Regions from separate parts of the Pseudomonas sp. GW821-FHT02A11 genome, predicted to be linked through region 3. Evidence: predicted binding sites of a transcription regulator. Region 3 holds the regulator's gene; each other region holds the start of a gene.
The links. The regulator sigma-54, encoded in region 3, starts transcription at its own class of promoters, with help from an activator protein. The targets are predictions, from matches to a motif close to ANTGGCATNNANNTTGCTNT.

Region 1 (10,223 bases), on a different contig from region 3:
CCAATGGGCTGGGCCGGGCTTTCCAGCGTGGCTGTCAAATCCTTGTCACAGTGCGGCATGCGCAGGCGAGGATCGAGCTGCTTGACTTCGATTTCATAACGGCCAGCGGTTTGACTGGTGGCCAGATAGTCTTCGACAGTGAATTCAAGAAAGCCCTGGGTGACGCCGATAAGTTGTTCAGGCAGCGTTACATTGTCGGCGCGACAGAGGTTTGCGCCGACAAGCAGACACACGGCAACGAGGCCGCCGATCAAATGGCGGCTTGCGTTTGTCAGGTGTCGAGATACTGTCGTTAATAGGTTCATGCCGGGTATTTAGCAAGGCCCGTGCCGCTTGCCGATCTGGCAGTGCGCAATTGGTCGTTTTGGGAGGGTGGTGCATGGCTGGTGTTTTGGATTCAGTGAACCAGCGCACTCAACTGGTAGGGCAGAACCGCCTTGAACTGTTGTTGTTCCGTCTGGACGGCAAGCAGTTGTATGGGATCAACGTGTTCAAGGTAAAAGAGGTGCTTCAGTGCCCAAAACTTACCCACATGCCCAAATCCAGTCCGATTGTGCGCGGAGTGGCGAATATTCGTGGCGGGACGATCCCGATCCTTGATCTGGCGCTCGCGACCGGCGGTTCCCCGTTGGGCAACATTGCCAACGCGTTTGTAATCATTACCGAATACAACACCAAGATTCAGGGTTTTCTGGTGCATTCGGTCGAACGCATCGTGAACATGAACTGGGAAGACATTCATCCGCCACCCAAGGGCACCGGTCGCGATCACTACCTCACGGCAGTGACGCGTATCGATAACCAGTTGGTGGAAATCATCGACGTGGAGAAAATCCTCGCCGAAGTGGCGCCGGTCTCGGAAAATATTTCCGCGGGCGTGGTGACTGAAGAAGTGCAGCACAAGGCCTTGTCCCTGCGCGTGTTGACGGTCGACGACTCGTCGGTGGCGCGCAAGCAGGTAACGCGTTGCCTGCAGACCGTGGGCGTGGAGGTGACGGCGTTGAATGACGGTCGTCAGGCACTCGATTTCCTGCGCAAACTGGTAGATGAAGGCAAGAAACCCGAAGAAGAATTTCTGATGATGATCTCCGACATTGAAATGCCGGAGATGGACGGCTACACCTTGACTGCAGAGATTCGCAGCGATCCGCGCATGCAAAAGCTGCATATCGTCCTGCACACCTCGTTGTCGGGGGTGTTCAACCAGGCGATGGTGAAGAAGGTAGGTGCCGACGATTTTCTGGCCAAGTTCCGGCCGGACGATCTTGCAGCTAGAGTGGTCGATCGCATCAGAGCGGCAGATATCAGCTGAGGAGGGTCTTCCTCGGCTGTTCACATGATTTGAGAGGCGGCATGTCTACAGGTAATTTGGATTTTGAGCAGTTCCGGGTCTTCCTGGAAAAAGCCTGTGGCATTTTGCTGGGTGAAAACAAGCAGTACCTGGTCTCCAGCCGCCTGAACAAGCTGATGGAGCAGCAGGGGCTGAAATCGCTGGGCGAGCTGATTCAGCGTATCCAGACACAGCCGCGCAGTGGTTTGCGCGAGCAGGTGGTGGATGCGATGACCACCAACGAAACCCTGTGGTTTCGCGATACCTACCCGTTCGAGGTGCTCAAGAACAAGGTGTTGCCGGAGCAGATCAAGGCCAGCCCCGGCTTGCGTCCGCGCATCTGGTCGGCGGCGTGTTCGTCGGGGCAAGAGCCGTACTCGCTGTCGATGTCGATCGATGAGTTCGAGCGCAGCAATCCGGGCCAGTTGAAGGCCGGGGCGCAGATTGTCGCGACTGATCTGTCGGGCAGCATGCTGACCAACTGCAAGACGGGCGAGTACGACAGCCTGGCGATTGGCCGAGGCCTGTCGCCGGATCGGTTGCAGCGCTACTTCGACCAGAAGACGCCGGGGCGCTGGACGGTCAAGGCGCCAATCAAGAGTCGAGTGGAGTTTCGTTCGTTCAACCTGCTGGACAGTTATGCGGCGTTGGGCAAGTTCGACATCGTGTTCTGCCGCAATGTGTTGATCTACTTCTCCGCTGAGGTGAAGAAGGACATTCTGTTGCGCATTCATGCGACGTTGAAGCCGGGGGGCTATTTGTTCCTCGGGGCGTCGGAGGCGTTGAACGGGTTGCCGGATCATTATCAGATGGTGCAGTGCAGTCCCGGGATTATTTACCAGGCCAAGTGATGTTGGGTTGGTTGTGTTTTGGAGAACCCGCTTTGGCGGGTTTTCTTTTTTGCGGCTGCGATCCATGGCAGGGGGCGGCTCTTCCGGCATCCCTCCCGCTTGACCCGCGCAGCTGCATAACCCGTGAGAGCGAATTTATTCGCGAGATGCCGGTACACCCGACACGCATCTGTCGCCTGAATATCCTTCGCGAATGAATTCGCTCCCACAGGGGAATCGCATGCGGAGAGGAAAAATCCGAATCTTTTTTTGATCTTCGGGCATGAACAGCAACAGGTGAAGCTGAGCGCCTGACCTGTGGGAGAATTCATTCGCGAGATGCCGGTACATCCGATACAGATCTGTCGCCTGAACATCCTTCGCGACTGAAATCGGTCCCGCAGGGGCATTGCGTGCACGGCGGCAAATCCGCATCCGCAATCAACGGCAAAAAAACGGCACCCACCTTGCCGCTTTCCTCCTCCTCAGCGGAAACCCCTTGCCGCTTTTCTGGCATCTCCCCTGGGCAACTGCCTTCAATCCCCCGTAATACGGGCTTTGCAAGAACTGGCACGCCACTTGCTATCTCTCTGTCACGAACATCTGGTCAACCGATAAAGGTTCCCGACATGAGCATCAGTTTCGACAACGCACTGGGCATTCACGAGAAAGCGCTGAACTTCCGCGCTCAACGTGCTGAAGTGCTGGCCAACAACATTACCAACGCCGACACGCCAAACTACAAGGCGCGCGACCTGGACTTTTCCAAGGTGTTGGCCGCTGAAAGCGACAAGGCCAAGAACGGCACGTTCGCCCTGAACACCACCAACAGCCATCACATCGAGGCGCAAGGCGTGGATTCGGGTGAAGCGAGCCTGCTGTACCGCACGCCATCGCAGCCGTCGCTGGACCAGAACACCGTCGACGCTCAGGTCGAGAACGCCAATTACGCTGAAAACGCCATCGGCTTCCAGGCCAGCTTCACCTTGCTCAACAGTAAGTTCAAAGGGCTCGTATCGGCCCTGCGCGGAGAGTAATTCATGTCCCTATCCAGTGTTTTCAATATTGCCGGTAGCGGCATGAGTGCGCAGAACACTCGTCTGAACACCGTGGCCAGTAACATCGCCAACGCCGAGACCGTGTCCTCCAGCATGGACAAGACCTATCGCGCACGGCACCCGGTGTTTGCCACCGTGTTTCAGGGCCAGGAGTCTGGCGGCAGCGCTTCGCTGTTCGAAGAGCAGGGCCAGGCCGGCACCGGCGTACAGGTTTCCGGCATCGTTGAAGATGCCTCCAACCTGGAAGCACGTTACGAGCCAAATCACCCGGCTGCGGACAAGAACGGTTACGTCTATTACCCGAACGTCAATGTGGTCAATGAGATGGCTGACATGATCTCGGCCAGTCGTTCGTTCCAGACCAACGCGGAAATCATGAACACCGCCAAAACAATGATGCAGAAGGTCCTGACCCTGGGTCAGTGATAAGGGGCGAACGCAATGACCGTTACTAACGACACCACAACCAGCGACTACATCAAGTCGCTGCAGACGGTGACCTCCGGCAAGACCGGCGACAGCACCACCGGCGCCAGCACCCTGGGCAAGGATTCGTTCCTGCAGTTGCTGGTGACCCAGATGCAGAACCAGAATCCGCTCGATCCCCAGGACAACAGCGAGTTCGTGGCCCAGCTGGCGCAGTTCAGCAGCCTGGAAACCATGCAGAACCTGAGCACCTCGGTCGATGCGATCGGTGGCATGTACCAGTCTTCGCAGGCGCTGCAGGCTTCGTCGCTGGTGGGCCGTTCGGTGATCGCCGACGCCAGTTCGACCAATGTCGACACCACCAAAGGCATGACCGGTCAGGCCGTGGTGCCTTCGACCAGCACGATCACCACCGTGAAGATTTACGACAGCACCGGCAGCGTGGTTCGCACCCTTGACCTGGGCCAGCAAAAAGCCGGCAACGCCAGCTTCACCTGGGATGGCAAGGACGATGCGGGCAATCAGCTGGAATCGGGTAATTACAGCTTCAAGGCAACGGGCAGTCTCGATGGCACGTCCACGGGCCTGACCACCTACCTGCCTGCGACGGTGACCAGTGTCACCATGGGCTCGGCGGGTACCTCAATGACTCTTAATCTGGCCAACGGCACCAACATCGCCTTGTCCAAAGTTCAACAAATCGGGATCTAGAGCCGACTCGACGGCGCAGGAGTGAAGTATGTCTTTCAATATCGGTCTGAGTGGGCTCTACGCAGCGAACAAAAGTCTCGACGTCGCCGGCAACAACATTGCCAACGTCGCGACCGTCGGTTTCAAGGCGTCCCGTGCGGAATTTGCTGACCAGTACGCGCAATCCATTCGCGGCACTTCGGGCGGTACCGACGTCGGTAGCGGTGTTCGCACCGCGGCTGTGACTCAGCAGTTCACCCAAGGTGCGCTGACCACCGGCACCGGCCGTGATCTGGACCTGGCAATCAACGGTAACGGTTTCTTCCTGCTGAGCAACAACGGCGAGAAGCTCTACACCCGTGCCGGTAACTTCCATACCGACAGCTCCGGCAACATCATCGACACCAACGGCAACAACTTGCAGGGCTACGGCGTCGATGCCAACGGCAACGTGATGAACGGCGTGCTGACCAATCTGAAGGTCGACACCTCGAACATGGCGCCGAAGGCGACGAGCACCATTACCATCAAGTCCAACCTGGACTCGTCCAAGCCTATCGTAACGGGCGCTGCGTTCGATCCGGCCGACACCACGACCTACACGTCGACGTACAGCACGCCGATCTACGACAGTCAGGGTAACGAACACACCCTGTCCCAGTATTTCCGCAAGACAGACACCAACGACTGGACCATGTACACCCTGATCGACGGCCGCAGCATCACCGACCCTGAGAACTCGACGACTCCGGCGGCGACCGAGCTGACCTTCGACGCCTCGGGCAATCTGGTGACCCCGACGGTCACCAGTGGTGGCGTGAGTGTTAACAGCGACGGAACTTTCAGCATCGACGGTTGGGTGCCGGCGCAAAGCAAGACTGTCGGTTCGACCACGACGTGGGTCGCGAACGGCGCGGGCGCATCCGCCAAGATGAAGCTGGACATGCTGGCCACCACCCAGACCAACGCCGCCGGTGGCGCGATCTCCAAGAGCCAGGACGGTAACTACACCGGCCAGATCAGTGCGATGAACGTGGACTCCAGCGGTAACCTGTTCGCGACGTACACCAATGGTCAGTCCAAGGTGATCGGCCAGGTTGCATTGACCACCTTCGCCAACGTGCAGGGCCTGGCGCCAGCGGGTGGCACCATGTGGCGTGAAACCTACGCTTCGGGCATCCCGGTCACCGGTACGCCGGAGTCCGGTACGCTGGGCAGCATTACCGGTTCTGCGCTGGAAGAATCCAACGTTGACCTGACCGGTGAGCTGGTTCAGTTGATCAAGGCGCAGAGCAACTATCAGGCGAACGCGAAGACGATCTCGACCGAGAGCACCATTCTGCAAACCACGATTCAGATGACCTGATAGCGTTGCGATGATTTTGCTGTAGTTCGAGCCCCTCTTTTGAGGGGTTTTTTTTTGTTTTTTTGGAGGAGGTCGGGTGTTTTGGCGCTGGGTTTTGGAGGGTCTGCCGTTAGAGAAAACCCCACAGCGCATGCGATTACAGTGCGTTAAAACATCAAGACCCATCCCACTCGATAACTAGAAAATTCCTACTCCCGTCAATGCGAGACTCAAATTCGCTGACAAACGAATGTCGTCGGATCAACCCCGTCGAACGCATTCCTTTGCCCGGCTAAAACCATGCATTGACGCAAGTGTCGTCGCTGACGACTCAGGGAGTGTTCATGTCATTCAACATCGCGGTCGCTGGCTTGCACGCGGCACACAAACGAATGGAAGTGGCGGGCAACAACATCGCCAACGTCGGTACTACAGGCTTCAAATCCTCTCGCGCAGAATTCTCTGCCGTCTACTCCTCGTCCATGCTCGGCGGCGGGCGCACCGCTGTTGGGGATGGGGTCGCGCTGGCCAATGTCTCCCAGGACTTTTCCTCCGGCGCCACTGTTTCAAGCCCCGGCAGAGCGCTGGACATGCGTATCCAGGGCAAGGGCTTTTTTGTCATGAGCGACAACGGCGCGATCAGCTATGGCCGTTCCGGCGCCTTCATCAAGGATGCACAAGACTACGTGGTCGACGCCAATGGCAGCCGCTTGCAGGGCTATGCCGTGACGCCTGAAGGTCAAGTGATTCGAGGCGTGCGCTCGGACCTCAGGATCGACAACGCCAACATGGCGCCCAAGGCCACGAGCAAGATCGAGCAAACGCTCAACCTCGATTCCGCCGAAGCGTCGCTGGGAGCGATTCCCAAATTCAATGCCAATGACCCACGCACCTGGACGCGCATGACCACTCAGGTCATCAAGGATGCCGGAGTGCCCGAGGTGAAGGAGGTCAAGGGCAAGGATGCCAACGGCAACGACGTCATCATTACGGCCGCCAGGGCCGCAGTGCCGCCGCAGGATCACGAGCTCAAGCAGTATTTCGTCAGGACGGATGACAACAACTGGACCTCTTACATCCTGATCGATGGCGTCAACCCGCTCGAGCCATCGACCACATCGCCGCTGGAGATCGGTCTCCTTGCTCTGCCCAACGGCAAGATTCATCTGACGGGCAATCAGGCTGCGGTAAGGCTTGAAAACAGCGGTGATCTGTCGTTGCATGGCTGGCAGCCTGCGATCAAGGTCAATGGCAGCTGGACGCCAAGCCCTGCCGCCAACGCCGGGGCCATTGCGTTGCCGCTCAACGATGCAAACGGCGCCTTGCTCAATCCGGCCGATCCTGTGATGCCGCGTCCGGTGCCAGTCTTCGACCGGACCGATGTCACCACCTACAACAAGCCCTTCACCAGCGCGATCTACGACAGTCTGGGTGTGCGTCATGAGCTGACCCAGTATTTCGTCAAGGACGGCAACAACAGCTGGAAAATGCATGTGCTGATCGATGGCTGTAACCCTGAGGACCCGGCCAGTAACGACCCCTTGACCGCCAGCGTGCTGTTCAATGCCGACGGCTCGGTGCAGACCCTCACCGGCGGCCCGGGTCTGGTGGCGGCCAACGGAAAACTGACGCTCAATGGATGGGTGCCGGCCAAGCCGCTGGAGGGCAACAAGGCAGGGGGACGCTACGTCAGCAGCGGCGCTACCGGCAATGCTGACGGGATTGTCCTGGACCTCGGCAAGCTGACCCAGTACCGCAGCGCTACGGGGAGTGCTGGCACATTTGTCGACGGCAATCCGGCAGGCAATGCGAACAAACTGTCCATCGACAAGAACGGCATCATGAGCGTCGGCTACAGCAACGGGCTCAGTCGCAGGATTGGTCAGGTGATGCTCGCCAGCTTCGCCAACGAGCAGGGCTTGCAGCCGGTGAGTCACACCCGCTGGGTCGAAAGCGCAGACTCAGGGGTTGCCAATTACGAGGAGCCTGGCGTCGGCGTGCTCGGCACGGTCATCAGTCATTCGCTGGAAGGCTCCAACGTCAAGCTGACCGAAGAACTGGTGGAGCTGATCCAGGCGCAGACGGCGTATCAGGCCAACTCCAAAACCCTGTCAACGGAAGCAGAACTGATGCAGACCTTGATCCGCGCGACCTGATCGGCGCAGCCCCCTGGCAGCGCCCCTCACGCACCCGCTACATCGAACAATCCGACTTCACAAACCCGCCACTCACCCTGGTCCAGCCCTTGCCGGGGCTGGTCTGGGCGCAGACGGTCTTGTGCTTGCCCTGCCACAGGTAATAAGGCGCCGGTGCCGCGACCGCAAAGGTTGTACAGAGCGCGAGGATGAAAAGCAGGGCGGCACGAGAGCAGAGCGGGGTGGTACGCAAACGCATGACGGTTTCCCGTTGATAAAAAGGTCAATGAGCCGAACGCTGCAATTATCGCTCCTCGTACGCAAGTTTTTTGGCGGCGATGCCTCTCGATTCTGCCGAAAGCGGCAGTCTGCCGTCGCGTCATCATCCGGCGCTTTCATCGGGGCCGGTTTTGCCCCCGTATCCATTGGAAAATCAGCACTTTGTAACGCGCCTGAAAAACTGGCGCGATCATTGCTATGTCCTGCCCAGTACAGCTACAGGCGGCAAGCGTCTGTCAGAGGAGGAAGACTGTGGACAAGTTGCTTTACGTGGCCATGAGCGGGGCGTCGGAAAACGCCATCGCGCAAAAGGCCCATGCCAACAACCTGGCGAACGTCTCGACCAACGGATTTCAGCGCGACCTGGAACAGGCCCGCTCGATGCCGGTGTTTGGTGAGGTCAACCCGTCGCGCGCCTATGCCATGAGCGAGCGTCCGGGCACCGACTTCAGCCAGGGTTCGATGATCGACACCGGTCGTGAACTGGACGTTGCCGTCAAAGGCAATGGCTGGATGGCGGTCCAGACCCCCGACGGCGGCGAAGCCTATACCCGCACTTCGAGCATGAACATTGACGCCTTGGGTGTGTTGCGTGATGGCAATGGTTTGCCGGTCATGGGCAACAGCGGGCCGATTGCCGTGCCGCCTCAGCAGCAGATCGAGATCGGCGCCGACGGCACCATCAGCGTCCGCTCGCTGGGTGAAAGCCCGCAGGTCATGGCGCAGATCGACCGCATCAAGCTGGTCAAGCCAGACCTTTCGAACATGGAAAAAGGCCCCGACGGTCTGATGCACACCAAAGACGGCAAACCGGCGCAGGCCGATGCCGATGTGCAGGTGGAATCCGGGTTTCTGCAGTCGAGCAACGTCAACGCTGTCGAGGAAATGACCTCGGTGCTGGCGCTGTCCCGCCAGTTCGAACTGCACATCAAGATGATGAAGACCGCCGAGCAGGATGACGAGTCGATGGCTCGCGTCTTGCAAATGGGCTAATGACTGACAGCTTGCGCCGACAATTCGGCGCTCGAGGAGATTAACAATGCTTCCGGCACTTTATGTGGCTAAAACCGGCCTGGCGGCTCAGGACACCAACCTGACCACCATTTCCAACAACCTGGCCAACGTTTCGACCACGGGTTTCAAAAGCGATCGCGCAGAATTCCAGGACCTGCTGTATCAGATCAAACGTCAGCCAGGTGCGCAGTCCACGCAGGACAGCGAACTGCCGTCGGGTCTGCAGCTGGGTACCGGTGTGCGCATCGTCGGCACGCAGAAGAACTTTACTGCCGGTAGCCTGCAAACCACCAACCAGCCGCTGGACATGGCGGTGAACGGTCGCGGTTTCTTCCAGATTCGCCAGCCGGACGGCACTGTCGCCTACACCCGCGACGGTACGTTCCACCTGGACCAGAACGGCCAGATCGTGACCGCAAACGGCTACGCGCTGGAGCCTGCGATCGTTGTTCCTCAGGACTCGCAGACCTTCACCGTCGGCGAAGACGGCACCGTGTCGGTGACTACTTCGACCGCCACCGCGACCCCGCAAGTGATCGGCAACATCCAGACCGCCGACTTCATCAACCCGGCCGGTCTGCAGTCGCAAGGCGGCAACCTGTACCTGGAAACCGCTTCCAGCGGCGCCCCACAAGTGGGTACACCCGGCCTGAACGGTCTGGGCGTGGTCAAGCAGAACACCCTGGAAAACTCCAACGTCAGCACCGTTGAAGAGCTGGTGAACATGATCACCACTCAGCGCGCCTACGAGATGAACTCCAAAGTGATCTCCACCGCCGACTCGATGCTGCAGTACGTCACGCAGAACCTGTAAGCGGAAACTGAACGACCTGATGTCCTGTAACGAAACACCTGATCAATCCGATGGGGCGCCTGAAAAACGCCTGCTACACCGCGAGGTTTTAAGTGTCATGAAACGGCTTTCTGTACTGCGGCTTTCCCTGTTGGCAGCACCGCTTTGCGGTATCGCGCTGTTGACCGGTTGCGTTGCGCCTTCGGCCAAACCCAATGACCCTTACTACGCGCCGGTGCTGCCACGAACGCCGCTGCCTGCAGCGGCCAACAACGGCTCGATCTATCAGGCCGGTTTCGAGCAGAACCTGTATGGCGACCGCA
Region 2 (10,223 bases), on a different contig from region 3:
CGACGCAGCGATGAACGACCTGATCCGCCCTGCCCTGTATCAGGCGTGGATGGACGTCAAGGCCGTGCAGCCACGTGAGGGCGCCGCGCGCACCTACGACATCGTTGGCCCGATCTGCGAAACCGGTGACTTCCTGGCCAAGGAACGCGAGCTGGCGCTGGCCGAGGGCGATCTACTGACCGTGCATTCGGCCGGTGCTTATGGCTTCGTCATGAGCTCGAACTACAACACCCGCGGCCGTACCGCCGAAGTGTTGGTAGACGGCGACCAAGCCTTTGAAGTGCGTCGTCGCGAAACCGTGACTGAGCTGTTTGCCGGCGAAAGCCTGCTGCCGGAGTAAGCCATGCTGCTGCGTTTTACCAAGATGCATGGCCTGGGCAACGACTTCATGGTGCTTGACCTTGTGAGCCAGCACGCGCACATCCTACCCAAGCACGCCAAGCAATGGGGTGATCGGCACACCGGCATCGGTTTCGATCAGCTGCTGTTGGTCGAAGCGCCGAACAATCCGGACGTGGACTTTCGCTACCGGATCTTCAACTCCGACGGCTCCGAGGTCGAGCAGTGCGGCAACGGCGCGCGCTGCTTTGCCCGTTTCGTGCTGGACAAGCGCCTGACCGCCAAGAAGCAGATTCGCGTCGAGACCAAGGGCGGCATCATCGAGCTGGACATCCGCAACGACGGGCAGATCAGCGTCGACATGGGCGCGCCACGCCTGGAGCCTGCGGATATTCCTTTCGATGCGCCGCAAAAGGCCCTCAGTTACACGCTGGATGTCGAGGGGGAACGCGTCGAGCTGGCCGCCGTATCGATGGGCAATCCCCACGCCGTGCTGCGGGTCTACGACATCAATAACGCGCCGGTTCACAGCCTGGGCCCGAAAATCGAGCATCACCCGCGCTTCCCTGCGCGTGTGAACGTGGGCTTCCTGCACGTGGTCGATCGCCAGCGCGCGCAATTGCGCGTGTGGGAGCGCGGCGCGGGCGAAACTCAGGCGTGTGGCACGGGCGCCTGCGCGGCGGCTGTTGCAGCTATCAGCCAAGGCTGGATGGATTCGCCGCTGCTGATCGATCTGCCGGGTGGGCGTCTGTCCATCGAGTGGGCCGGCCCGGGTCATCCGGTGTTGATGACCGGTCCGGCCGTCAGGGTCTACGAAGGCCAAGTACGTCTATGAGTGAGCATATCCAATGACCGACCAGCCTCAGACTTCGACCGACATGCCCAGCGAATCGCCTGCCGATAACGCAGCGCCCACCCTTGAAGCCGAGGCAGTCTCCGCCTGGCTGCAACAACATCCGGACTTCTTCGCCGAGCATGACGAACTGCTCACCGCCATGCGCATCCCTCACCAGCGCGGCGACACCGTTTCGCTGGTGGAGCGTCAGCTCAAGCTGCTGCGCGAGCGCAACATCGAGATGCGTCATCGCCTGTCGCAGCTGATGGACGTGGCGCGGGACAACGATCGTCTGTTCGAAAAAACCCGTCGCCTGATCCTCGACCTGATGGACGCCACCAGCCTCGAAGAAATCGTCATTGCCGTAGAAGACAGCCTGCGCCAGGAATTCCAGGTACCGTTCGTGAGCCTGATCCTGTTCAGCGACAACCCCATGACCGTGGGCCGCTGGGTCAGCGGTGCTGAAGCGCAAAAAGCCATTGGCGGGCTGATTTCCGGTGGCAAAACAGTGTGCGGCGCACTGAGAGAACACGAGCTGGAATTCCTGTTCGGCGCCGATCAGAGCAAGGAAGTCGGCTCTACCGCCATCGTCGCCCTGAATCATCAAGGCCTGCACGGCGTACTCGCCATCGGCAGCCGCGATCCGCAGCACTACAAAAGCTCGGTGGGCACGCTGTTCCTGACCTACATCGCCGATGTGTTAAGCCGCCTGCTGCCGCGCTTCACCAACGCCCTGCGCTCGGTTCGCTAGTCATGGAACGGCAGCTGGACGCTTACTGCTCGCACCTGCGCAGTGAGCGCCAAGTGTCGAGCCACACGCTGCAAGCCTACCGTCGCGACCTGAGCAAGGTGCTGGGCTTTTGCGACACACAGCAGATCACCAGTTGGAAAGCGCTGGATGCCCCGGCGCTGCGCAGCCTCGTCGCGCGGCTTCATCAGCAGGGCCAGTCGTCGCGCAGCATCGCCAGGCTGCTCTCGGCGGTGCGCGGTTTTTATCACTACCTCAATCGCGAAGGCATTTGCGAGCACGACCCGGCCAACGGCCTGTCGCCGCCCAAAGGTGAGCGCCGACTGCCCAAGACGCTGGACGCTGATCGCGCGCTGCAACTGCTGGAAGGCGGTGTCGAGGACGAGTTTCTCGCCCGCCGCGATCACGCGATTCTTGAACTGTTCTATTCATCGGGCCTGCGCCTCTCCGAGCTCACGGGACTTGATTGCGAGCATCTGGATCTCGCTGACGGCCTGGTTCAAGTGCTGGGCAAAGGCAGCAAGACCCGAGTGCTGCCAGTGGGTCGCAAAGCCCGCGAGGCGCTGGAGGAATGGCTCAAGCAGCGCGCGCTGGCCAACCCTAAGGACGACGCCGTATTCATTAGCCAGCAAGGCCGACGCCTGGGGCCGCGCTCGATTCAGTTGCGGGTCAAGGCGGCGGGCGAGCGCGAGCTGGGGCAGAACCTGCACCCGCATATGCTGCGGCACTCGTTCGCCAGCCACTTGCTGGAGTCCTCCCAGGACCTGCGCGGCGTACAGGAATTGCTCGGCCACGCCGACATCACAACGACCCAGATCTACACCCACCTGGACTTTCAGCATTTGGCAACGGTGTACGACAGCGCCCACCCAAGGGCCAAACGCAAGGATTCTTCCGAATGAGCATCAAGCTGATCACCTTCGATCTGGACGACACTCTGTGGGAAACCGCACCGGCGATTGTCAGCGCAGAAGCCATGCTGCGTGACTGGCTGGCGGAAAACGCCCCAAAACTGGGCCCGGTACCGGTTGAGCATTTGTGGGAAATTCGCTCACGGCTGGTCGAGGCTGACCCAAGCTTCAAGCACCGCATCAGTGCATTGCGTCGTCGCGTGCTGTTTCACGCGCTGGAAGATGCCGGTTATGGCCAGGCCGAAGCGCAAGATTTGGCGGAGCAGAGTTTCGAAGTGTTTCTGAAGGGGCGGCATCAGCTGGATATCTTCCCGGAAGTGGTGCCGACGCTGGAGATTCTGACCAAGTCCTACACTCTGGGCGTGGTCACCAACGGCAACGCCGACGTGCGCCGCCTGGGCCTGGCGGATTACTTCGCCTTTGCCCTGTGCGCCGAAGACTTAGGGGTAGGCAAGCCTGACCCGGCCCCCTTCCTCGAAGCCCTCAAGCGCGGCAACGCCCAGGCGCCCCATGCCGTTCACGTGGGCGATCACCCCGGCGACGACATAGCAGGCGCCCAACAGGCCGGCCTGCGCGCGATCTGGTACAACCCCAGTGGCAAGACGTGGGAAGCGGACAGGCTGCCGGATGCGCAGATCAGGAGTTTGACGGAATTGCCTGGGGTTTTGGGGCGTTGGGGTTAGGCTTTAGATCGCTACATTGGTGCCTTTCAGGCCTTTCGCCGACAGGGCATCAAAGTAAGAATTCCAAGCCAAACCCCAGCCCAAAAAAAAAGCCCGCAGCGACAGCGGGCTTTTCTTCAGCAGGCATCAGACACCCTTAGATAGGGCGGCTACCATACTTGTTGTCAGGCTTTTTGGGCGGATCGGCGACCACATTGGCCTCCACTTCCTGCACTTTGCCGCCACGGGCGAGGAACTCTTCCATGGCGCGAGCCAGAGCGTCACGCTCTTTGTTCTTGGCTTCAACGCTAGGCAGCTCATCCACCGAGACCGCAGCCTTGGCCTTGCCTTTGGTTGGGGTTGCCGGGGCATCGGAATTGTCGTCTATTTCCGCGCCATCGTCTTCGGGAGCAGCTGCAAGCTCCTCACCGTCGTCCTCGTCTTCCAGACCGTCTTCAACCAGATCTTCGTTGTCGTCGTCGCTCATGTTCTACCTCATGACTTGCGAAAGCAGATTAGTTATAGCCCAGCTGCGCTTAATTTCTAAGACAGCCAGAAAAAATTCAACTACCGCCAACCCTCAGCGGTCGTGAGCCTCGCCCTGAAGGGTGGCGAGGACTTTACGCGCACCGCCGTAATCGCGATGCTCTCCTAAATAAACCCCTTGCCAGGTCCCTAGCGCCAGCCGTCCGTCCGTTACCGGGAGAGTCAACTGGCAGCCTAGCAAACTGGCCTTGAAGTGCGCGGGCAGATCGTCGGGACCTTCGTCGTTGTGTTCAAACCCGTCCTGACCCTGGGGCACCAGCCGGTTGAAGAAACGCTCGAAGTCGCGTCGTACTGCCGGATCGGCGTTCTCGTTGACGGTCAACGAGGCCGACGTATGTTGCAGCAGCAGATGCAACAGGCCGACCCGACAATCACGCAGTCCGGGAAGCCCTGCGACGATCTCGTCGGTCACCAGATGAAAGCCTCGAGGTCGTGCCCTCAGCGTGATTCTGGTCTGCTGCCACATACAGTTCTCCGCCCTTCGGCGCGCATTCTAACGCGCTGGAAAAAAAAACAAAGCGCGTAATGAGTGACGTTTTCTGTAAGCCTGAAACCTACCCCTTCACCACGCTGAAATCGCCTGCTGGCGCGCCTGCAGAGGTGCATCGGGCAGGATCTGGACGGCGTCTTCGCATCACGTGCGAGCTGTCCTGCCTATCGACAAACGCCAGACAAAAAAATGCCCGGAAATCCGGGCATTTTTTTCAGAGCCGTGTTTACAGGTTGTAGCCACGCTCGTTGTGTTGAGCAAGGTCCAGGCCCACCGCTTCTTCTTCCTCGGTGACACGTAGACCCATGACGGCGTCCAGCACCTTGAGGATGATGAAGGTCACGATCGCGGTGTAAATGATCGTGAAGCCTACGCCTTTGCACTGAATCCAGACTTGTGCAGCGATGTCGGTCACGGTGCCGAAGCCGCCCAGCGAAGGTGCTGCGAAGACACCGGTCAGGATCGCGCCGAGGATACCGCCGATACCGTGCACGCCGAAGGCATCCAGGGAGTCGTCATAGCCCAGTTTGCGCTTCAGGCTGGTGGCGCAGAAGAAGCAGACCACGCCAGCCGCCAGACCAATGATCAGGCCACCCATTGGGCCGACCGTACCGGCGGCAGGGGTGATGGCAACCAGACCGGCAACCACGCCCGAGGCGATGCCCAGTGCGCTTGGCTTACCGTGGGTCAACCATTCGGCGAACATCCAGCCCAGTGCAGCGGCGGCGGTAGCGATCTGGGTGACCAGCATCGCCATACCGGCAGTGCCGTTGGCCGCAGCGGCGGAACCGGCGTTGAAGCCGAACCAGCCTACCCACAGCATCGCCGCGCCGACCAGGGTGTAACCCAGGTTGTGCGGGGCCATCGGGGTGGTCGGGAAGCCTTTACGCTTGCCCAGCACCAGGCACGCTACCAGGCCAGCCACACCAGCGTTGATGTGAACAACGGTGCCGCCTGCGAAGTCGAGAACGCCCCAGTCCCACAGCAGACCACCCACGCCACTCCAGACCATGTGCGCGATCGGCGCGTAGACCAGGGTGAACCAGATGGCCATGAAGATCAGCATCGCGGAGAACTTCATGCGTTCTGCGAAGGCGCCGACGATCAGGGCTGGAGTAATGATGGCGAAAGTCATCTGGAAGGTGACGAATACGGCCTCTGGAAACAGAGCCGTTGCACCGGTAATGCTGGAAGGCGTGATGCCTGCCAGGAACGCCTTCGACAGACCGCCGACGAAGGAGTTGAAATTGACAACGTTGGCTTCCATACCCGTGGTGTCGAACGCCATGCTGTAACCGTAGATGCACCACAGGATGCTGATCAGGCCAGTAATGGCGAAGCATTGCATCATCACCGACAGCACGTTCTTGGAGCGGACCATGCCGCCGTAGAACAGCGCCAGACCCGGAACGGTCATGAACAGTACCAGCGCGGTGGAAGTCAGCATCCAGGCGGTGTCGCCTGAGTTGAGTACGGGTGCAGCGGGGGCTGCCACTTCGTCTGCCGCCATGGCCAGGCCAGGGGTTACGAGGGACAACAGGGCTCCTAGCCCTGCGAATTGACGCAGAGTCATATTGTTTACTCCTGGGGCGTTGGGTTTGGCGGCTTAGATTGCGTCGGTATCGGTTTCGCCGGTACGGATGCGAATAGCCTGTTCCAGATTGACCACGAAGATCTTCCCGTCACCGATCTTGCCGGTGTTGGCCGCTTTGGTTATCGCTTCGATAACGCGGTCCAGATCCTTGTCATCGATCGCAACGTCGATCTTCACCTTGGGAAGGAAGTCGACTACATATTCCGCACCGCGATACAGCTCGGTGTGGCCTTTCTGACGTCCGAAGCCTTTGACTTCAGTAACCGTGATGCCCTGCACGCCGATTTCCGACAACGACTCGCGTACGTCGTCCAGCTTGAACGGCTTGATGATGGCAGTGACTAGCTTCATGAAACTTTCTCCCGAATTGGTGGACTTGCCCCAGGAAAACAAACCCGACTCAAGTCTAAGCGCAGTGTCTGGCTTTGTAACGCGTCGATGGCCCGAAACAGACCAGACCCGCCCCAGAAAACCGCTTCTGACGAAACACTTCCCCGCTCCGCCTGCCGCACTGCATTCGTCACAGCGACTGCATCAGTGCATGGGTCACATGCCACTAAGCAGAAACCTTGCCATATCGCCAAAACCCGCGAATTGCGCCACCTTGCATCCGATGTCGCGGGTCCAGATCGCCACCACTCATCCCGCCCGCACAACAACAGTGCGCCCGTGCACGACTCCATGCGCGAAAACCGTGCAAGCCCAGACGTAAAAAGCCTGTAGACGTCGCGTGATACACTGCGGCCCATCTGATTCGGGAAGATCACCATGCTCGCACCCAAAGCTTTTCTGGACGCCTTGAGCGGCCACGCCTCTCGCCTGTTCAACGGCGAGACCCCACTGCCGCGCAATGAATTCGAAACCCAGTTCAAGGCCTTGCTGCAAAGCGGCTTCAGCAAGCTGGACTTGGTCAGCCGGGAAGAATTCGACAGCCAGATGATCGTCCTGGCCCGCACCCGTGCCCGCCTTGAGGCACTGGAAGCGAAGATGGCCGAGATGGAAGCGCAGTTAGCGGGGCAGGTTCAGGAGTAATCCAGCCCGCCTTTAATTGCCCCATGTGAGAGCGAGCCTGCTCGCCAACGGCCCCATGGGGCAAAAATCTGCGCCCGGAAACACCCCGTAGAACTTGCGCCGCCCTTCGCGCCTCACCCATGACTATCCTTCAGCACGCCGCAGGAAGCGGTGCCGCCCTCAAGGATCGACATGTCCCTCGCCATTGTTCTAAGCCGCGCGCAAGTTGGCGTCGAAGCCCCTTCTGTCACTGTCGAAACTCACTTGGCGAATGGGCTGCCGAGCCTGACCCTTGTGGGTTTGCCAGAAGGCGCGGTGAAGGAAAGCAAAGACCGGGTCAGAAGCGCCATTCTCAATTGCCGGCTGGAATTTCCTGCTCGGCGCATCACGCTCAACCTTGCGCCCGCTGACCTGCCCAAGGATGGTGGCAGGTTCGATCTGGCGATTGCCTTGGGTCTGCTGGCCGCCAGCGCGCAGGTGCCGACATTGGCGCTGGATGGGATCGAGTGTCTGGGCGAACTGGCGCTGTCCGGGGCGATACGGCCCGTGCAGGGTGTCTTGCCCGCGGCACTGGCCGCACGGGAAGCGGGCCACACGCTGATCGTGCCTGCCGTGAACGCTGAAGAAGCGTGCCTGGCGTCAGGGCTCAAGGTGATCGCGGTCAGTCATTTGCTGGAGCTGGTATCGCACCTCAACGGCCACACCCCCATTGCGCCGTACAAATCCAACGGCCTGATTCTGCAAACCCGGCCCTACCCCGACCTCAGCGAAGTTCAGGGCCAGGCGGCGGCCAAACGCGCTTTGCTGGTCGCCGCAGCGGGCGCACATAACCTCTTGTTCAGCGGCCCTCCCGGTACCGGCAAAACCTTGCTCGCCAGTCGACTGCCAGGCCTGTTGCCACCGCTGGACGAGCGAGAAGCGCTGGAGGTCGCGGCGATTCAGTCGGTCGCCAGCCACGCGCCGCTGACCAACTGGCCGCAGCGCCCGTTTCGTCAGCCCCATCACTCGGCATCCGGGCCTGCGTTGGTCGGGGGTGGCAGTCGTCCGCAACCGGGGGAAATCACTCTGGCTCATCATGGCGTGCTGTTTCTGGACGAGCTGCCAGAGTTCGATCGACGGGTGCTGGAGGTCTTGAGAGAACCACTGGAATCAGGCCATATCGTGATCTCGCGGGCCCGGGATCGGGTGCGCTTTCCGGCGCGCTTTCAGCTGGTTGCGGCGATGAACCCCTGCCCATGCGGCTATCACGGCGAACCCACCGGACGCTGCCGCTGCTCGACCGATCAGATCCAGCGCTATCGCAACAAATTGTCCGGCCCGCTGCTGGACCGCATAGACCTGCACCTGACCGTCGCCCGCGAAGCCACCTCACTGGCATCGGCCCCAACAACCGGCGAGACCAGCGCCAGCGCTGCGCAGATCGTGTCTGAAGCCAGGGATCGCCAGCAGCAACGCCAAGGCTGCGCTAACGCTTTTCTCGACCTGCCCGCCCTGCGCCAGCACTGCGTGTTGATGCCCGAAGACGAAGCCTGGCTCGAAACGGCCTGCGAACGTTTGAGCCTTTCACTGCGCGCCGCCCACCGCCTGCTGAAAGTCGCGCGCACGCTGGCGGATCTGGAACGAGTGGAGGCGATTTCCAGAACTCACATTGCCGAGGCGTTGCAGTACCGGCCGTCTACGGGGTGAGCTTTTCAAGCTTTTGATTCTGGCCGCAGGCCGTAAGAGCAAGCTTGCTCGCGATCTGGCGCGAAGCGGCAGTAAACTCAGACACCTCGGCCGAGTCAGACGTACCGCGTGTACAGTATCTACTGCCGCTACGCAGCAGATCGCGGGCAAGCCACGCTCCTACGCCCTCCGGGCAGAATCAGAGTGGTCGAACTCGAAAACCTTACCGAAACCGGTCCACTTCCTTACGCAGATCCGCCGCCAGCGCATTCAACTCTTGCGCCGTCACCGCCAGATTCGACACCACTTCACGCTGTTCGCTGTTGGCCAGTGCGATGCTCTGCAGGTTGGCGCTGAGCAGGGTTGCGGTGTTGCTTTGCTCTTGAGTGGCGGTGGTGATCGAGGCGAACTGATCGCCGGCCGAACGGCTTTGTTCGTCGATCTGAGCCAGTGCTGACGCGACCTTCGCGTTGCGTGCCAAGCCTTCCTGCATCAGCGCGTTACCTTGTTCCATGGTGCTGATGGCGTTGCCGGTTTCCTGCTGGATGCTGGCGATCATGCCGGAGATTTCGTCGGTGGCCTGGCGGGTGCGCGAGGCCAGGTTGCGGACTTCGTCGGCGACCACGGCAAAACCACGACCCTGCTCGCCGGCCCGCGCAGCTTCGATGGCGGCATTGAGGGCCAACAGGTTGGTCTGTTCGGCGATGGAGGTAATCACGCTGACGATGCCGCCGATTTCCTGAGAACGCTGGCCAAGGGTGTCGATGACCGCAGCAGTGCTGCCCAGAGAACCTGCGATCTGCTCCAGCGAGGCCGAAGCCTCTTCCATCGATGCGCGACCGATGCGGGTCTGTTGGGCATTACCTTGTGCAAGCCGCTCGGTGTTGCCCATGTTGTCGGCGATGGTCAGCGCAGTGGCGCTGAACTCCTCGACCGCGCCAGCCATGCTGGTGATCTCGCCGGACTGCTGCTCCATGCCTTCATAGGCGCCGCCCGACAGGCCAGACAGCGCCTGCGCGCGGCCGCTGACTTCCTGGGCCGCCGTGCGAATGTGCGAAACCATGGTTTCCAGCGCCTGGCCCATCTTGTTGAAGCTGCCGGCCAGCTGGCCGATTTCGTCATGGCGGGTGACGTTCAAGCGCGCGCTCAGATCGCCCGCGCCCAACGCCTCGGCCTGATTCACCAGATCCGACAGCGGTTGCAGTTTGCTGCGCAGCAGCCAGATCGCCGAACCCACCGCAATCAGCATCGCCAGGAGGCTGCCGATCGCCAACTGAATACCGACGCTCCAGGTCACGGCGCTGATTTCGTCTTTGGGCATGATCGCCAGAATCGACCACGGACCGCCGGCGAAAGGCTCGGCCACGGTGTAAAAATCATTCCCGGCGTCTTGCCAGAAACGTCCTACGCCTGGGGTTTTGA
Region 3 (10,223 bases):
ATTGCGCGACCACCACGATCAGCGGTAGATCACCGACCCGCGAAAACGTATAGAGCCGCTGCTCGCCATCCAGATCCGAGGTTGCGGTAAAACTGCCGCTCGCTTGCTTCAAGATACGCTGGAAGTTCGGCAGTTGACTGAAGTCCTGACCGATGAACGTGCGTTCGGTTTGCTCCGGTTCTCTGGCCAGCATGATTCCTTCGGCGTTGATCAGGTTGATGGTGCCATGCTGGCCCACGTCCAGCCCCCGGAACAGGCGACTGAAATAGGCAAGGCGCATCGACGCCGAGACGACGCCGACGAAGCGGCCATCGGGGGAGGGGATGCGACGGCTGAAACTGATGCACCAGTCCTTGAAGCCCCAGCGTGACTTGAACGGGCCGTCCACTACCAGCGCCAGCGAGTCATTTTGTTTGTGTTGGGTGAAGCTGGTGCGATCGGAGAAATTGTCCTCGCGGGCAATCACCGACATTGAGTCGGCGACGATCGCTCCCTTGTCATCCAGCACTACCAGATCGCCCTTGTAGGGCGCAGCGGTCGAACGGTCAAACAGCACCTGCTGACGGAGCTGGGCGGAAATCGACATCACCTCCGGCTGCTGCCACGTCGCGATCATGCCCTGCAGCGAAGTGTCGTACAGATCCGCATTGCGCTGCACATCCGCATCGATCAGTTGCACCACATTGTTCGCCGAGCGCACGGCCAGATCGGTCGCATTGCCGTACTCACGGGTCAGCAGCGAGGTGACGATCGCCAGAATCGCGATCACCGCCAGCAGGCTGCCGGACATCAGCATCTTTTCCGGGCGGGACCAGGCTCTTTGCAGCGTCAAGGCGGCGGACAATGTCATCGATCAGCTCTGTGTAGATACAACCATTGCTCCCGTCGCGCATGGGCATGGACGTCAGTCGTTCATTCGAGCTGATCCATGCTGAGGGTGAAGATTGGCGACGGGGTGTTTCAAGGCGATGAATTAAAGATCCATCGCGGTGATTGATCAAGTCTGATGATAGGGGGGTGGCTGTCAGGGGCCGGCCTGATTGAAGCGCGATGCGTCAACCAGGGGGGAGGCGCAGAGGGCGATCACTCGCCCTCGTCGAACTTGTTGTTGATCAGCTCGATCAGGCCTTCCAGCGCAGCCTGTTCGTCGTCGCCTTCGGTCAGCAAATGAATCTCGGTGCCTTTGCCGGCGGCGAGCATCATGACGGCCATGATGCTTTTGCCGTCGACCATGCTGTCCGGCGAGCGGCCGACCCGGATCTGGCACGGGAATTTGCCGGCGACGCCGACGAACTTGGCTGCGGCGCGAGCGTGCAGGCCCAGCTTGTTGATGATGGTGATCTGGTGAGCGGGCATCGCGTTGGGGGTCCTTTCAGCTTAGGTCGCGGTGGCGGACCTGAACATTCTTGAGCGATTGTTGCAGGACCTGACCCAAGCGTTCGGTCAGGTAGACGGAGCGGTGGTGCCCGCCGGTGCAGCCAATGGCAATGGTGACGTATGCACGGCTGCTGGCGGCGAAGCGCGGCAACCATTTGATCAGGTATGAGGAGATGTCCTGAAACATTTCCTCGACATCAGGTTGAGCCGCCAGGTAATCGGCCACCGGCTGGTCGAGCCCCGATTGCGCGCGCAGTTCGGGTTTCCAGTAAGGATTGGGCAGGCAGCGCACATCGAACACGAGGTCGGCGTCCACCGGCATGCCGCGCTTGAAGCCGAACGACTCGATCAGAAACGCAGTGCCCGGCTCTGGCTTGTTCAGCAGGCGCAACTTGAGGGTGTCGCGCAGCTGGTAGAGGTTCAGGTGGGTCGTATCGATGGTCAGGTCGGCCAAGTCGATGATCGGCCCGAGCAAGTTCTTTTCGTCACGAATGGCTTCGGCCAGCGAGCGTGTGGCGTTGCTCAGCGGGTGGCGGCGGCGCGTTTCGGAAAAGCGTTTGAGCAACGTGGATTCTTCGGCGTCCAGGAACAGCACGTCACAGCGGATGTGCCGCCCACGCACCTCTTCGAGCAGGCGCGGGAAGCGTGTCAGGTGGCTGGGCAGGTTGCGGGCATCTATGGAAACGGCCAGCAACGGCTCGGCGAGCTCAGTGTTGATCAGCGCGCGCTCGGCCAGTTCGGGGAGCAAGCCCGCGGGCAGGTTATCGACGCAGTAGAAACCGCTGTCTTCGAGAACATCGAGGGCCGTACTCTTGCCGGAGCCGGAGCGACCGCTGACGATGATCATGCGCATGATCAGTGACCGTTCTGAACGTGAAGCACGACGTTGTAGAGCTCATCACTGCTTTTGGCGCCACGCAGGCTTGCCCGCACGTCGGCACGGTCGAGCATGCTGGCGATCTGGCGCAGCAGTTCGAGGTGCGCGTCGGTGGCCGCCTCGGGGACGAGCAGGACGAACAATAGATCCACGGGCGCGCCGTCAATGGCGTCGAAGTCGACCGGGCGTTCAAGATGCAGCACGGCGCTGACCGGCGCGGTGCAGCCTTTGAGTCTGCAGTGAGGAATGGCGATGCCGTTGCCAAAGCCGGTCGAACCGAGCTTTTCGCGGGCGATGAGGCTTTCGTAGACGGTTTGCCAGTCGAACTCGGGCACTTCTTTGCCGATCAGCTTGGCAATCTCTTCGAGTACAGCTTTTTTACTGCCGCCTGGCACGTTCACGAGGGAACGGCCAGGGGTCAGGATGTTTTCAAGTCGGATCATGGATGAGGGGTATCAGCGAGCTGCCGCACCTTTGAGGATGCTTTGCTGCTTTTCCTTATGCTTGAGCAATTGTCTGTCCAGCTTGTCAGTGAGCAGGTCGATTGCCGCGTACATGTCGTCATGTTCCGCATTGGCAACCACTTCTCCACCGTGGATATGCAGCGTGGCCTCGATCTTCTGTTTGAGTTTCTCGACGGCCATCGTCACCTGAACGTTGGTAATCTTGTCAAAGTGCCCTTCGAGCTTTTTGAGTTTCAGCTCGACGTATTCGCGCAGGGGCTTGGTTACTTCCAGTTGGTGTCCACTGATGTTGACTTGCATACAGCTTCTCCTTCGTTGCCAGTGCATTAAGAGGCAGGCTTGGATGCCTGCCACTGGAACGCTGTGGCCTGTGCCCTTTACATCAGTCGCTTGCGTTCGCTTGAAGGCGCTATCCCTAGAGATTCGCGGTATTTGGCGACTGTGCGACGGGCCACTTGAATGCCTTGTGCCTCCAGTAAACCAGCGATCTTGCTGTCACTCAACGGCTTTTTCTGATTTTCCGCAGCAACCAGTTTTTTGATGATCGCGCGGATCGCCGTGGACGAGCATTCACCGCCTTCGGAGGTACTGACGTGGCTGGAGAAGAAGTACTTCAGTTCGTAAATGCCGCGCGGCGTGTGCATGAATTTCTGCGTGGTGACACGAGAAATCGTTGACTCGTGCATGCCAACCGCTTCGGCGATATCGTGCAGCACGAGCGGCTTCATCGCCTCGTCGCCGTACTCCAGGAACCCGCGTTGATGTTCGACGATCTGGGTGGCGACCTTCATCAGGGTCTCATTGCGGCTTTGCAGGCTCTTGATGAACCAGCGCGCCTCCTGCAACTGGTTGCGCATGAAGGTGTTGTCGGCGCTGGTGTCGGCGCGGCGCACGAAACCTGCGTACTGCGGATTCACGCGCAGACGCGGCACGGCTTCCTGATTCAGCTCGACCAGCCAGCGCTCGTTGTCCTTGCGCACGATGACGTCAGGCACCACGTACTCGGCTTCGGTGGATTCGATCTGTGATCCGGGACGCGGGTTGAGGCTCTGGACCAGTTCAATGACCTGGCGCAGGTCGTCTTCCTTGATCTTCATGCGGCGCATCAGCTGCGCGTAATCGCGGCTACCGAGCAGGTCGATGTAGTCGCTGACCAGCCGCTGTGCTTCGGCGAGCCACTTGGTCTTGGCCGGGAGCTGACGCAGTTGCAGCAGCAGGCATTCGCTCAGGGTGCGGGCGCCGATGCCTGCGGGTTCGAATTGCTGAATGCGATGAAGCACGGCTTCGATTTCGTCCAGCTCGATGTCGAGTTCCGGGTCGAAAGCGTCCAGCAGTTCTTCGAGGGATTCGTCCAGGTAACCCTGGTTGTTGATGCAGTCGATCAGCGTGACCGCGATCAGGCGGTCGGTATCGGACATCGGTGCCAGGTTCAGTTGCCACAGCAGATGGCTCTGCAGGCTCTCGCCCGCGGAGGTGCGGGTGGTGAAGTCCCACTCGTCATCGTCATTGCTGGGCAGGCTGCTGGCGCTGGTCTGGTAGACATCTTCCCAGGCTGTGTCGACGGGCAGTTCGTTGGGAATGCGTTCGCTTTCGCTCCACTCGCTGTCTTCGAACGTGTCGACGGTCGGTGCTGATTCCTGGTAGGTCGGTTCCTGAATCTCAGGGGTGGGCTTTGTTTCGATATTGTCGGCCATGGGGTCGGCGTTATCGAAATCGTCGCCTTCTTCCTGGCGCTCCAGCATAGGGTTTGACTCCAGTGCCTCCTGAATTTCCTGTTGGAGATCCAGCGTCGACAGTTGGAGTAAGCGGATGGCCTGTTGCAGCTGCGGTGTCATCGTCAGCTGCTGGCCCATTCTCAAGACTAGCGAAGGTTTCATGGCAGGGACTTAACACCTTATTCGCCGGCGCACATGGGCGCCATCCACTACTAGGGCGCCGGGGCGCCAACTTAAGCAAATTATATGCCTGAAACCTGTGTGTTTGCCTAGGGTGTGATGGCAATTAATGCGAGGTTGGCGATGAGTCGCATGTTGCGTTCATCCGCCAACCCTTGCCATCGGCCGCTTACAGGCGGAACTCGTGGCCGAGATACACTTCCTTCACCAACTGGTTGGCGAGAATGGTTTCAGAGTCACCTTCTGCGATCAGTTGCCCATCGTTGACGATGTAGGCCGTTTCACAGATGTCGAGGGTCTCGCGGACGTTGTGGTCAGTGATCAGAACGCCGATGCCCTTGGCCTTGAGATGGTAGATGATCTGCTTGATGTCACCCACGGAGATCGGGTCGACACCGGCGAAGGGTTCGTCGAGCAGGATGAACTTGGGGGCGGTGGCCAGGGCGCGTGCGATTTCGACACGGCGGCGTTCGCCACCCGAAAGGCTCATGCCAAGGTTGTCGCGAATGTGCGTGATGTGGAATTCCTGAAGCAGGCTCTCCAGCTCTTTGCGACGCCCGGCGCGGTCGAGTTCCTTGCGGGTCTCGAGAATGGCCATGATGTTGTCCGACACCGACAGCTTGCGGAAGATCGAGGCTTCCTGCGGCAGGTAGCCGATACCGGCGCGTGCGCGGCCGTGCATGGGCTGATGGCTGACGTCCTGGTCGTCGATCAGGACGCGGCCCTGATCGGCCTGAACCAGGCCGACGATCATATAGAAACATGTCGTCTTGCCTGCGCCGTTAGGACCCAGGAGGCCGACGATCTGACCGCTGTCGATGGACAGGCTGACATCACGTACGACCTGGCGAGCCTTGTAGGCCTTGGCCAGGTGTTGGGCTTTCAGCGTCGCCATTACTGGGCCTTCTGCTGGTCGGTTTTCTTTTTCGGCTGGATCACCATGTCGACGCGAGGACGGGCTTCAGTGACCTTGCTGCCTGTTGCGCGGCCGGCACTGGCAAGCTTTCTGACCGTGTCATAGACGATTTTCTCGCCCTGGGTCACGTTGTTGTCCTTGTCGACCACTTTGGCCTTGTCGATCAGCACGATGCGGTTTTGCGGCGCGTGGTACTGGATCGTCACGCCCCAGCCCTGAACGGGTTTGGGGTCGCCGGCCGTCTGCAACTGCTCGAAGTAGGCCAGGTTGCCCACCGAGGTCACGACGTCGATGTCACCTTCCGGGGTGCGGGTCATGGTCACCTTGTTGCCGGTGACCTTCATCGAGCCCTGGGTGATGATCACGTTACCGGTGTAGGTGGCGACGCCTTGCTTGTCGTCCAGTTGGGCGTCGTCGGCCTGAACACGGATAGGCTGGACTTGATCGTTCGGCAGAGCCCAGGCGCTCACGCTTCCCAGTGCTGCGCCCAGGCCGAGCAAAATAGGGAGGGTTTTAAGGAGCCTCATACTGTCCTCTTGCGTTCGATAGCAGGTGTATCCTGCTTTCTTTTAGATAGGCCTTCATACCCGTACCGGTGCTCACGCCGTTAAAGCCGTCGATTCTAACGGGTTGCGCGGTTTCCGCATATTGCTTCTGAGGGAAGACTGTCATGCGGGTGCTGGTGATGATCGTGGTCCGGTTCTTTTCGTCGGTGCGGTTGATGTGCACCTGATCGATCAGCTCGACCTGTTCCCCGCCCGGCGACACCTCGGCGCGCACGCTCTTCACATGCCATGGGAACTCGGTGCCGCGATACATCGCCATGACCGGAGTCGTCATCAGGGTCACGTCGGTGGCCTTCAGATGCTCGGCCTTGTCGGCAGTCAGGTCGTATTGCACCGTACCGTCAGGCAGGTACTGGATGGTGTGGGTGTTGGTTGCATAGTAGTCGATGGCGCTTTCGTCGACCGCCACCTTGGGCTGGTCCATGAAGCTTTCCGGGCTGATGTTCCAGTAGCCCGCAGCCGCCAATAGCGCGGCAAGGACCCCGAAGATCAGAAACGTACGAATTCTTTTGCTCAGCATAAATGCACTTCTATAAGTAGGCGGCGTGGGCCGCTTCGAGGTTGCCCTGAGCACTCAGGATCAACTCGCAGAATTCTCGGGCAGCTCCTTCACCGCCTCGGGCCTGGGTCGTGCCATGGGCGTGTTGGCGGACGAATCCGGCCGCGTTGGCCACCGCCATGCCCAGCCCTACGCGACGAATTACCTGCAAATCGGGCAGGTCGTCGCCCAGATAGGCCACCTGTTCGTAGCTCAGGTTCAGCTGTTGGAGCAGTTCGTCGAGCACCACCAGCTTGTCTTCGCGGCCCTGGTAAAGATGGGCGATACCCAGGTTCTTCGCACGGCGCTCTACGACAGGGGTCTTGCGACCGCTAATGATAGCCGTTGTGACGCCAGAGTTGATCAGCATCTTGATGCCCTGGCCATCGAGGGTGTTGAAGGTCTTGAACTCGCTGCCGTCTTCGAGGAAGTACAGGCGACCGTCAGTCAGTACGCCATCGACGTCGAAGACCGCCAGTTTGATCTGTTTGCCGCGTTGCATCAGGTCGTTCATGTCGAGGCTCATTTACATCACTCCTGCGCGAAGAAGGTCCTGAAGGTTGAACGCACCGACAGGGCGGTCGTTCTCGTCGACGACGATCAGCGCGCCAATCTTGTTGTCTTCCATGATTTTCAGCGCTTGGGCTGCGAGCATTTCCGGGCGGACGGTCTTGCCGTGCTTGGTCATGACATCGTCGATGGTTGCCTGACGAATATCGATGTCGCGGTCCAGCGTACGGCGTAAGTCGCCGTCGGTGAAGACCCCGGCCAGCGCGCCGTCCGGTTCGAGAATGGCGGTCATGCCCAGGCCTTTGCGGGTCATTTCCATCAGCGAATCGCGAAGTGGAGTGCCGCGGGCAACCCAAGGCAGCGCGTCGCCGCTGTGCATGACGTGCTCGACCTTGAGCAGCAGGCGGCGGCCCAGCGCGCCGCCCGGATGCGAGAAAGCGAAGTCTTCGGCGGTGAAACCACGTGCGTCGAGCAGCGCGACAGCCAGCGCATCGCCCATGACCAGCGCCGCAGTGGTCGACGATGTGGGAGCGAGATTCAACGGGCAGGCTTCTTTTTCGACCCGCGCATTGAGGTTGACGTTGGCGGCCTTGGCCAGGGTCGAGTCGGGGTTGCCGGTCAGGCTGATCAGCTTGATGCCCAGGCGCTTGATCAGCGGCAGCAGGGTCACGATTTCGGCTGTGGTGCCCGAGTTCGACAGCGCCAGGATGATGTCGGCGCTGGTGATCATGCCCATGTCGCCGTGACTGGCTTCGGCCGGGTGTACGAAGAACGCCGGGGTGCCGGTGCTGGCCAGAGTGGCCGCGATCTTCTTGCCGATGTGCCCGGATTTGCCCATGCCGACCACCACGACGCGGCCCTGGCTTGCGAGAATCATCTCGCAGGCGCTGACGAAGTCTGCGTCGATGTGCGCAAGCAAGCCTTCCACCGCTTCAATTTCAAGGCGGATGGTGCACTGTGCGGAGTGAATCAGGTCGCGAGCGTTGGTCATGTCTGGAAAGGGTCGGTCGGGTGAAAAGGCGGCGATTATAGCGGCAATGTTGAAAAGCCTCACGCCTCATCGCAGGACTTTGTGTATAGAAAGGATCCTTCCTTCGGCCCCAGTCCGGCAATGGCTTAATAAGTGTGGGAAATTTCCACAGCTGCCGAAATATTTCTCCGAAGATACAAGTGGCCACGTTGGAGCTTTGGCGGCGTACGACAGCGGTGTTATAGTTCGCCGCTTGTTCGGCCCCTCCAGACAGTGTGTCGTTCGAAAAGGACGCGGCATCTGAGAGACAGGCTGCCTCGCAAGGAGTTTAGATGAGTGCCGATAACGCCTACGCGGTCGAATTGAAGGGTGTTTCCTTCAAACGCGGTACGCGCAGCATCTTCAATAATGTGGACATCCGCATCCCCCGGGGCAAAGTTACCGGCATCATGGGGCCGTCAGGCAGTGGCAAAACAACGCTGCTGCGACTGATGGGAGCACAACTGCGTCCGAGCAGCGGTGAGGTCTGGGTCAATGGCCAGAACTTGCCGCAGCTTTCGCGCAGCGATCTTTTCGATGCTCGCAAGCAGATGGGTGTCCTGTTTCAGAGCGGTGCGCTGTTCACCGATCTCGACGTATTCGAAAACGTGGCGTTCCCGCTGCGTGTCCATACCCAATTGCCTGAAGACATGATCCGCGACATCGTCCTGCTCAAACTGCAGGCGGTGGGTCTGCGCGGCGCGGTCGAGTTGATGCCCGATGAGCTGTCCGGCGGCATGAAGCGTCGCGTTGCGCTGGCCCGGGCGATTGCGCTGGACCCGCAGATCCTCATGTATGACGAGCCTTTCGTGGGGCAGGACCCGATTGCCATGGGCGTGCTGGTGCGCCTGATCCGTCTGCTCAATGACGCGCTCGGCATCACCAGTGTCGTGGTGTCTCACGACCTGGCCGAGACCGCGAGCATCGCCGACTACCTCTATGTGGTCGGCGACGGACAGGTCCTGGGGCAGGGGACTCCGCAGGAATTGATGCAATCGGATAATCCGCGCATTCGCCAGTTCATGACAGGGGATCCAGACGGCCCTGTGCCTTTTCACTATCCGGCACCGGATTATCGCGAAGATCTTTTGGGGAAGCGCTGATGCGCAGAAAGTCGTTGATGGATCGTGTTCGCCTGATGGGGCGTTCGGCGATCGATATTGTTGCAGTATTGGGGCGTTCGGGGCTGTTTCTGTTTCATGCCTTGCTAGGACGAGGCGGGATCGGAGGCGGTTTCCAGTTACTGGTTCGCCAGCTTTACTCGGTCGGCGTGATGTCGCTGGCGATCATCGTCGTTTCCGGTGTTTTCATTGGCATGGTGCTGGCCCTGCAGGGCTTCAGCATCCTGGCCAAATACGGCTCAGAGCAGGCGGTTGGGCAGATGGTTGCCTTGACGCTGCTGCGTGAACTGGGGCCGGTGGTGACTGCGCTGTTGTTCGCGGGGCGTGCAGGTTCGGCATTGACCGCGGAAATCGGCAACATGAAATCTACCGAGCAGTTGTCCAGCCTCGAAATGATCGGTGTCGACCCGCTGAAGTACATCGTCGCGCCGCGTCTGTGGGCAGGTTTCATTTCCCTGCCCGTGCTCGCCATCATTTTCAGCGTTGTCGGTATCTGGGGCGGCTCCTGGGTGGCCGTTGACTGGCTGGGCGTCTACGAAGGTTCCTTCTGGGCGAACATGCAGAACAGCGTTTCCTTCCCCAACGACGTCATCAACGGTGTCATCAAAAGCGTCGTCTTCGCTTTCGTGGTCACCTGGATTGCCGTGTTCCAAGGCTATGACTGCGAGCCCACTTCAGAGGGGATCAGTCGCGCCACGACCAAGACCGTGGTCTATGCCTCTTTGGCCGTATTGGGCCTGGACTTTATTTTGACCGCCTTGATGTTTGGAGACTTCTGATGCAAAACCGCGCCCTCGAAACCGGTGTCGGCCTGTTCCTGCTGGCCGGGATTCTGGCTTTGCTCTTGCTCGCCCTGCGCGTCAGTGGTCTGAGCGCCAGCACGACAAGTGACAGCTATAAACTTTATGCAAATTTCGACAATATCGCTGGTTTGACTGTCAGAGCGAAGG

Region 1: a site for sigma-54 is predicted at 8,274-8,293, ahead of AC07V9_RS22835 (flagellar basal body rod protein FlgF). Genes of this name have one in related genera too.
Region 2: a site for sigma-54 is predicted at 6,683-6,702, ahead of glnK (P-II family nitrogen regulator). Genes of this name have one in related genera too.

What each region holds. Positions count from the first base shown of each region.
Region 1 covers NZ_JBWKWB010000020.1:28,166-38,388, forward strand. Annotated here, with positions in the region: gene flgA (flagellar basal body P-ring formation chaperone FlgA) at 1-305, opposite strand, end outside; gene AC07V9_RS22795 (chemotaxis protein CheV) at 380-1,312, shown strand; gene cheR (protein-glutamate O-methyltransferase CheR) at 1,354-2,181, shown strand; gene flgB (flagellar basal body rod protein FlgB) at 2,790-3,197, shown strand; gene flgC (flagellar basal body rod protein FlgC) at 3,201-3,644, shown strand; gene AC07V9_RS22815 (flagellar hook assembly protein FlgD) at 3,660-4,355, shown strand; gene flgE (flagellar hook protein FlgE) at 4,384-5,700, shown strand; gene AC07V9_RS22825 (flagellar hook protein FlgE) at 6,024-7,835, shown strand; gene AC07V9_RS22830 (hypothetical protein) at 7,873-8,073, opposite strand; gene AC07V9_RS22835 (flagellar basal body rod protein FlgF) at 8,346-9,086, shown strand; gene flgG (flagellar basal-body rod protein FlgG) at 9,133-9,921, shown strand; gene flgH (flagellar basal body L-ring protein FlgH) at 10,019-10,223, shown strand, end outside.
Region 2 covers NZ_JBWKWB010000006.1:136,468-146,690, forward strand. Annotated here, with positions in the region: gene lysA (diaminopimelate decarboxylase) at 1-340, shown strand, start outside; gene dapF (diaminopimelate epimerase) at 344-1,174, shown strand; gene AC07V9_RS11965 (DUF484 family protein) at 1,188-1,925, shown strand; gene xerC (tyrosine recombinase XerC) at 1,928-2,824, shown strand; gene AC07V9_RS11975 (HAD family hydrolase) at 2,821-3,516, shown strand; gene sutA (dormancy-specific transcriptional regulator SutA) at 3,653-3,982, opposite strand; gene AC07V9_RS11985 (secondary thiamine-phosphate synthase enzyme YjbQ) at 4,076-4,507, opposite strand; gene AC07V9_RS11990 (ammonium transporter) at 4,758-6,104, opposite strand; gene glnK (P-II family nitrogen regulator) at 6,138-6,476, opposite strand; gene AC07V9_RS12000 (accessory factor UbiK family protein) at 6,894-7,157, shown strand; gene AC07V9_RS12005 (YifB family Mg chelatase-like AAA ATPase) at 7,329-8,822, shown strand; gene AC07V9_RS12010 (methyl-accepting chemotaxis protein) at 9,025-10,223, opposite strand, start outside.
Region 3 covers NZ_JBWKWB010000018.1:18,530-28,752, reverse strand. Annotated here, with positions in the region: gene AC07V9_RS21775 (sensor domain-containing diguanylate cyclase) at 1-850, opposite strand, end outside; gene AC07V9_RS21770 (HPr family phosphocarrier protein) at 1,084-1,356, opposite strand; gene rapZ (RNase adapter RapZ) at 1,373-2,230, opposite strand; gene ptsN (PTS IIA-like nitrogen regulatory protein PtsN) at 2,233-2,697, opposite strand; gene hpf (ribosome hibernation-promoting factor, HPF/YfiA family) at 2,710-3,018, opposite strand; gene AC07V9_RS21750 (RNA polymerase factor sigma-54) at 3,096-4,595, opposite strand; gene lptB (LPS export ABC transporter ATP-binding protein) at 4,783-5,508, opposite strand; gene lptA (lipopolysaccharide transport periplasmic protein LptA) at 5,508-6,056, opposite strand; gene lptC (LPS export ABC transporter periplasmic protein LptC) at 6,043-6,615, opposite strand; gene AC07V9_RS21730 (KdsC family phosphatase) at 6,626-7,159, opposite strand; gene AC07V9_RS21725 (KpsF/GutQ family sugar-phosphate isomerase) at 7,160-8,134, opposite strand; gene AC07V9_RS21720 (ATP-binding cassette domain-containing protein) at 8,446-9,255, shown strand; gene mlaE (lipid asymmetry maintenance ABC transporter permease subunit MlaE) at 9,255-10,052, shown strand; gene mlaD (outer membrane lipid asymmetry maintenance protein MlaD) at 10,052-10,223, shown strand, end outside.